One region of the Thioalkalivibrio sp. AKL12 genome, then DNA from elsewhere that is predicted to be linked to it. Evidence: riboswitches for the same ligand, from Rfam matches in the RefSeq annotation. Region 1 holds a riboswitch; the other holds the start of a gene.
The links. Region 1 has a riboswitch for cobalamin ahead of D579_RS0104385 (TonB-dependent receptor domain-containing protein). Riboswitches for the same ligand answer to the same signal wherever they lie in the genome.
Positions count from the first base shown of each region.

Region 2: it holds a riboswitch for cobalamin, as region 1 does, so the genes downstream of both, bluB (5,6-dimethylbenzimidazole synthase) here and D579_RS0104385 (TonB-dependent receptor domain-containing protein) in region 1, are expected to answer to the same signal.

Region 1 covers NZ_KB898892.1:143,877-147,637, reverse strand. The annotation lists gene D579_RS0104390 (cob(I)yrinic acid a,c-diamide adenosyltransferase) at 1-58, opposite strand, end outside; gene D579_RS0104385 (TonB-dependent receptor domain-containing protein) at 62-1,927, opposite strand; cobalamin riboswitch at 2,068-2,314, opposite strand; gene D579_RS0104380 (hypothetical protein) at 2,402-3,761, opposite strand, start outside.
Region 2 covers NZ_KB898899.1:115,010-118,770, reverse strand. The annotation lists gene cobD (threonine-phosphate decarboxylase CobD) at 1-486, opposite strand, end outside; gene cbiB (adenosylcobinamide-phosphate synthase CbiB) at 497-1,399, opposite strand; gene bluB (5,6-dimethylbenzimidazole synthase) at 1,396-2,169, opposite strand; cobalamin riboswitch at 2,263-2,527, opposite strand; gene D579_RS0110310 (cobalamin-binding protein) at 2,748-3,584, shown strand; gene D579_RS0110305 (iron ABC transporter permease) at 3,724-3,761, shown strand, end outside.

The sequences.
Region 1 (3,761 bases):
GCCCAGTCCGGCCTTCGTCACCCGTACGGGTCGCAATCTTCGAAAGTCGATTACCCATGAATCACCTCTGCTGGTAGCGCAGTTTCACGAACGCGGCCCGGCCCGGCTGGTTGTACGCCCCGGCGGTCTCGTAGTCCTTGTCGAACACATTGTTGACCGTAGCCTGCAGCTGCCATTCCGGCGCAATCTGATAGCTCGCGCGCAGATTCAGTAGGCCGTAGCCGGATAAACGTGCCTGCCCCCCACCGAAAAGATCTTCCTTTGCACGACTCTTCGCGATTAATGACGCTCCCAGAGAAATGCGTTGGAATTGACGATCGAGGTCGAAGCGAGCAGTCACCGGAGAGCGGCGAGACAATTCGTTACCAGTGTCTCGATTCTCTGTATCCAGTAGCGTCAGCGCAGCACGAGAGCTCCATGCTCCTATATCGTGCCCTCCCTCGATCTCCAACCCACGAATCCGTGCCTCATTAACATTTCGAGGCTCGTTCACATCCGTAGCCGGATTGAGGTCGTTACAATTCGCAACGCACTGGTATTGGATAAGACCATCAACATGGGTCTCGAAAATGCTTAAATCAAGGTGAACGCCCCTGACGCTGTAACGCATTCCAATCTCGACGGTCTCAGATTCCTCTGCAGCTAGCCCCGGGTTACCTCGATATGTCCCGAATGACGACGACGATTCTGGGAAATAGAGATCATTGAAAGTTGGAGCCTTGAAGGCAGTACCGTAGGAAGCACGCAATCTCAGTGCGTCCGTTGCCTGCACTCCCCAAGCAACCTGCCCGGTTACTTTTCTACCAAACTGCTCATTGGTGTCATGGCGAATACTGCCCTCCAAGTCATGGTCACCCACTTCCGTGCGCAGCACCGAGTACGCACCGACGTTGTAGCGCGAATCTTCAACGTGATCAGCCGTGCTATCGACCCGGTCTTCATATGCATCAAGCCCGGCAATCAAATAAACACGGTCCATTATCTCGAAATCATTTCGCCAATCCACGCCGTCGCGTTTCGTATTGAAGCGCGACGAAAAGACGCCTTCGCTGAAATTATCGTTCTCATCGCGACTGTGACTAACACTGAGTTCGGTGTCCCAAAGGGGGGTTACAGGCACTCGCAAGCCAGCACGAAGGGCGGCATGCCGAAAATCGGTTTCATCTTCGGTACCGTCGAATTCGGTCGTGCCCTCCGAATAAAGGATATTCCCGAAGAACTCGACGCCATTATCCAGACGGTGCGAGACCTTGGTTGCCAACGAGGTGTTGTCGTAGCCATCCCGGTCGTCGTCACCGACATCGTCCTGCACATTGATGCCGTCGGTCGCGAAGTGGCTGAGCGAGAAACTGTAGTTCGTGCTCTCGGTACCACCCGCGACACCAACCCCGGCCTCGCGGGTATTCAAACTGCCACCGCCGACAAACGCGTTGACTTTCGGAGGCCCTTTGCGGCCTTCGCGAGTGAAGGTCTGCACCACGCCACCAATCGCATCGGAACCGTAGATGCTGGTGCGCGGACCGCGCACGATCTCCACCCGCTCGATCTCTTCCGGAGGCAGGAACTGCCAGCTTGCGCCGCCCGTCGTCGCGGAACCCATGCGCACGCCGTCGATCAACAGCAGCGTATGGTCGGAACTCGTGCCACGCGTATACACCGAAGTGGACTTGCCGAAGGCGCTGTTCTGGGAGGTTTCGATCCCCGCGCGCCCCTCCAACAGATCGGTGAACTGCAGGGGTTGCAGGCGTTCGATCTCTTCGCGGTCGATGATGGTCACCGAAGCGAGCGTCTCGTCCACTGTCTGGGAGATGCGCGAGGCGGTGACCTGGACGGTCTCCAGCGTCTGGGCATCGTCGGTATTCGGTGTGTCCGCCAAGGCGGGACTAGTGGCCAGCAGGATGGCCGCGGAAAGTGCTGTGCGTTTCATTTTGTAGAGTCTCCCGGCGAGCCGCCCGCACGCCGTTGATTCGTCGGGATCGCGCAGACAGGGGGAGACAGACACGAGGGGGATCGGCCAGGACCGGCGAACGGCCCGGCACGATCATCCGCCTCGCATGCCCGCCGCATGCCGCGCGATCATTCCCTGGCCGGTCTCCGGGCTGACGAGCGTCCGGTGCGGCGCCTTCCCGAACATCATGTTCAGTGGCACTGGCCGCGACCATCAGAGACCGACTGGCGGTCTCTCGCTCGATCACCGTTGCGGGGGCAGCGTCGGATTCGTCTCCGGGCCTTGCGGCCCGTCGGAGACTCACCGATCTTCCCGTTTAACCCGCCAAGCCAGGCCTGGTCGGGCACCGAGGAACGCAGCGAACCCTACACAGTTGGGTGCAAAATTACCAGCCTCCAACCCACCCACCAGGCGCTCTCGCATGACGCTGGCAGGCTCGCGTGTCGCCGCCGATCACCGGCGGCGGCGTTCCTCGGCGTGCAAGTAGCGTGCCCCGCGCTTGAGCAGCAATCCCCAGGTCTTGTCCTGCAACATGGCGTCGAACTCGGGGGAGCGCTCGGCGCGTAAAGCCACCGGATGCGACTCGTCCCCGGGGTGGGTGGCCAGCATGTCCAGGCGCTCGCGATTGGCGCCGTAGTGATCGACCAGGAAGTCACGCATGGGATCGCTCAATGGCAGGTGATAAATGCGTGTGAGGCGCAGCGCCAGCCACTCGGCCATGCGCCCGAGATCCTGCCGGACCTTGCGCACCATGGCCGAGCCCAGGCCTGCCTTAGCATCCGCGCTCATGCCCACGTAGAGCCCGCCCAGATAGGCCGCGGGGTTGGCATAGATCGCGCGCTGGATACTGGGATTCGTAAGATCCACCAGCGGCTCCATGATCAAGGCGAGCTGGATCCCGATCCGCTTGGCGGTCTCCGCATCCAGTGCCGAGCCGCCAAAGTAAAACAGGTCACCCTCGCGCTCGATCTTGAGTTCCTTGAGGAAAGAGCAGAAGTGGCTGGCCAGTTTCAGCTTCTGGTCGTCGGTCAGCTCGATCAGCTCCTCGCTCACCCGGATGCCGCGCACGCTGCGCTTGAACCAGCGCTTCTCGCCGCGCTTCTCGACCTGCGCCCGGCGCAGGGCCTCCCAGCGTTCCACGGCGTTGGTGTAGCGGCTTTGCGCCTGCATCAGCTGATCGCGCGCCTCGCGCAGGTCCTCGACCCGACGCAGGGCGAGCCCCAGCATCTGCCCATCCGGCGAATTCTCCGAAGGTTCGAGATCCTCCAGACGCTGCACCGCCTCCAGCACCTGACGACCCAGGCTGACGACCGGCTCGCGCAGCGCCTGTGGATCCAGGCCCGACGCCTCGTGCTGGGACAGCAGGATGCCGAGCGAGCGCAGGCGGCTGACCACCCCGGCCTGAGCCACACGGAAGCGGTTGCCCTGGGATTCGAGGCGGTCCAGGGCCGCCCCGAGCTGCCAGCCCCCCGACCATTCGAAGCTCAGCCGCTTGATCTGGCGTCCGTTCACCAACTCGAAGGCGAGGACAAAGATCGCTTGTACGTCGTCGAGGGTGCAGCGCGCCAGGTCATCGGCGTCCGCGGCGGAGAACAGTCGATCCAGGAACTGATCCACCCGGCGCACACCGTCCTCCTGGGTTGGCGCCACGCCCCGCAGGCGGTCGCGCAGGAGATCCGCAACCTCCGGCGCCTCGTGATGCAGCTTCTCCAGGGCCGCGAGCCGGGAGTCCTCGGTCGCATCCACCAGATCCGCGACGCGCGAGCGCAGCCCCAGGCGACGATAAATCTCGATCTGCTCCGCGGCGGCCGCC
Region 2 (3,761 bases), on a different contig from region 1:
GGTCGCATGCCACGCCAGCAGGTCCGCGCGGTCAAACCGCTGTCCGGTCGGGTTATTGGGGTTGACCAGCACCAGCACGTCCAGGCCGGGCAATGCGGCCTCAATCGAATCCCCATCCAGCGGGACGACGTCATGCCCGGCCCCGTGCCAGGCCCGGGCGTGTTCGTTGTAGCTGGGCTCGAGGATGCCCACGCGCGAAGGGCCTTCCCGTAGCGCGGGCAGCAGCTGGATCGCGGCCTGGGAACCGGGCACCGGCAACAGCGCCCCGGTCCCGTAATAGGCGGCGGCTGCGGCCTCCAGACCGTCGTCCGGTTCCGGCAGGCGTGCCCAGGCCCCTGGCGGAAGCTCGCCCGCGGGGTAGCCATGCGGGTTGATGCCCGTGGAGAGATCCAGCCAGTCGGCCTCGGGGATCCCGTAGCGCGCAGCCGCCTGACGGATACCGCCCCCGTGCACCTGGATCAGTACCTGCGGCTCCGGCGTCTGCATCGATTGGGCCTCAGAACAGGACAACGACAATCACCCCGGCCACAATGAAGGCCATCCAGATGGCCAGCGCACGATCCAGCAGCTCAACCGCCTGGCGAATGCCTGCCGCGTCGGGCATGCGGCCCATCCCCAGGCGGGGTCGCCACTCGCGCTGCCCGCCATAGGGTGCCGCTCCCCCCAGGACCACACCCAGCGCACCCGCCCCCGCCGCCATCACCGGACCCGCATTCGGGCTCTTCCAGCCGGCGGCCTGCTCGCGCCAGCACTGCAGCGCGTCCCGGCCGCGCCCGGCCAGGGCATAGCCCAGCGCCGTCAGGCGGGCCGGGATCAGGTTCATCGCATCGTCCAGGCGCGCGGCAGCCCAGCCAAACGAGCGAAAACGGTCATTGCGATAGCCCCACATCGCGTCCAGCGTGTTCACCAGCCGATAGGCCACCACGCCCGGCGCGCCAGCCACCAGAAACCAGAAGATCGTGGCGAACAGCGCGTCGTTGCCGTTCTCCAGCACCGACTCGATGGTCGCGCCACTCACCCCGCGCGCGTCCAGGGCCGCCGTGTCGCGACTGACCAGCATGCCGACACCGGTGCGCGCCCCAGACAGGTCATCCTTTTCCAGGGCCTCGGCCACCACCTCCGCATGCTCGTCCAAGCTGCGCCAGCCAATTGCCAGCGTGAGGATCGCCACCGTCAGAACCCAGCCCCAGGCCAGCGAGGCGCCCAGTGCGGCCAGCGCCACCCAGGGCAGGACCAGCGCCGCGAGAAGGAGCGCTCCGCGTACACGACTGGGCGCATGCCAGCGGGATTCGGCCCAGGACGCGAGCTGGCCGAATCCGGCGAGCGGATGGAACCGCCGTGGGTCACCAAACAGTCGGTCCAGGATCAGGGCGCCGATCAAGATCAGAAAGGTACTCATGTGTCGCCACCTCCGGATGGCCCATCCGGACGCGCGGCGGATTCCCGGGCGTCCGTGGACGCAGCCAGCTCGCACGGCGCACCCCAGCGATCCTGGAACACCAGGTCTTCCAGCGGGCGGCGGCTGTCCCAGCCCGCCGTTTCCAGCATCGGCCGGTCATAGAAGCGCTCGACATGCCCGAGGCACAGCACGGCAATGGGGTACCCGCCTTCGGGCATGTCCAGCCGATTGGCCAGCCAGTCCGGATCGAACAGGGAAACCCAGCCCATGCCCAGGCCCTCGGCGCGGGCGGCCAGCCACAGGTTCTGGATCGCACACGCGGCCGAACAGAGGTCCATCTCGGGGAGCGTCCGCCGGCCCAGCACGTAGCGCTCGCGGCCATCGGTCAGGGCCACGACCAGCAACTCGCCCGCCTCGCGGATGCCCTCCAGCTTCAAGCGATGCACGTCGGCCGCGCGCTCGCCACAGGCCTCGGCGGTGCGCGCCTGTTCATCCGCCGCGTGGGCGTGGAGCGCCTCGCGCACCGCCGGGTCGGTAATGCGCAGGAAGCGCCAGGGCTGCATGTACCCCACGCTCGGCGCGCGATGCGCCGCCTCCAGCAGCCGCCGCAGCACCGCTGGATCGACCGGGTCCGGCCGAAAATGGCGCATATCCCGGCGTTCCGCGATCACGCGATAGACGGCCGCAAGCTCATCTTGGGCAAATCCCGAACCCCCGGCATCAGCGCCCGGGCAGGAAGGGTTCTCATTGGCGGGCAACTCGGACTGCATCGGCTTACCGTCAGGGGGACACGACGCGGATGCAGAGGGATCGGGGTGCGGCCACAGGGGGCCCGCACCTACCGACCCTCGCCCACCGCGCGGTCGCAGAAACATCGTCCAGGCCGGTCTCCGGGCTCGCGAGGCCCCGGCAACCCGGGGCGGCAAGTCGCCTTCCCGGGCCGCGTTCGGCCCAGTGGCTTTCGACTTGTCGAGGTCCGAGCGGCCTGCGGAAGCACCCCTCGAACCCACTCGCTTACCGTTGCGGGGGCAGCGTCGGAATGGGGCTGCGGAGGATCTCGCGCCTGCACCGACTTCCCGTTTAACCCGCGCGATCAGTCGCCCGGGCACCTGGTAGCAAGCCGCCAATCATACGCGGCAAGCCCACTGCCGACCAATTGACGCTCCGAGGCGCCCCAGGCTTGCTGCTATGATGCCCCGCTAGTCCAGCGCCAAGTGGCGGCTCCCCAGCCGGCTCGAAGGCGCTTGAACAATCAATCCAATGCGACTGTAAAATCATGCAATTCTGGACTTTCCGAACTCCACTGCTCGCTTGCCTCCTGGGCCTGCTCTCAACCCCGCTGATCGCAATGGCGGACTCAATCACGGTCACTGACGACGATGGCCGCGAGGTCCATCTGGAGCAGCCTGCCGAGCGCATCGTCAGCCTGGCGCCGCACATCACCGAGGTGCTGTTTGCCGTGGGTGCGGGGGACCGCATCGTGGGCGCAACGCAGTACAGCGATTATCCGCCCGAGGCGGAGGCCATCCCGCGGATTGGCGGCTACAGCCGGATTGACCTGGAACGGGTACTGGAAAGGGACCCCGATCTGGTGATCGCGTGGAAGAGCGGCAACTCCGCCTCTCAGGTCGAACGCCTGCGCGAACTGGGACTGCCGGTGTACGTATCGGAACCACGCAGCTTCGAGGGTGTGGCCTCGAGCATGCGGCGCATGGCCACGCTCGCCGGCACGCATGACCAGGGCGAGGCCGCGGCAGAGGACTTCCTGGGCCGAATGGACGCGCTCCGCGCCACGTACGGCGACCGGGACCCGATTCGCGTGTTCTATCAGGTGTGGGAGCAACCGTTGATGACGGTCAATGACGACCACCTGATCGCCGAGGCCATCGCCGTCTGTGGCGGCGTGAACGTGTTCGGCGATCTCGACCGCCTGGTGCCACGCATTGGCCGCGAAGCCGTACTGGATGCCGACCCCGAGGTCATCATCGGCGGCGGCATGGGCGAGGACCGCCCCGACTGGGTGGTCGCCTGGGGCCAATGGGAGGATATGACCGCGGTCCAGCGCGACAATCTGTTCTTCATTCCCCCTTCGCTCCTGCAACGCCATACCGGACGCATCGCGGAAGGCACCGCCCTGATGTGCGAAGAACTCGAACGCGCCCGCGCACGCCGTCCCGCCCCATGACCATGACGGTCCGCCTCGCAGTCTCTCGGAAAGGATATCGCGGGACACCAATGAAGGAGCGTTGTACGTGCGCTGAAGGCAGCGCTCCCGCCGTTCCGGCAACCTACCGCTTCACCCGCCTGGAGCGGAGGGCTACCGCTTGACCCGTTCGTTCCTCCTGGCCCTGGGCGTGCTGTT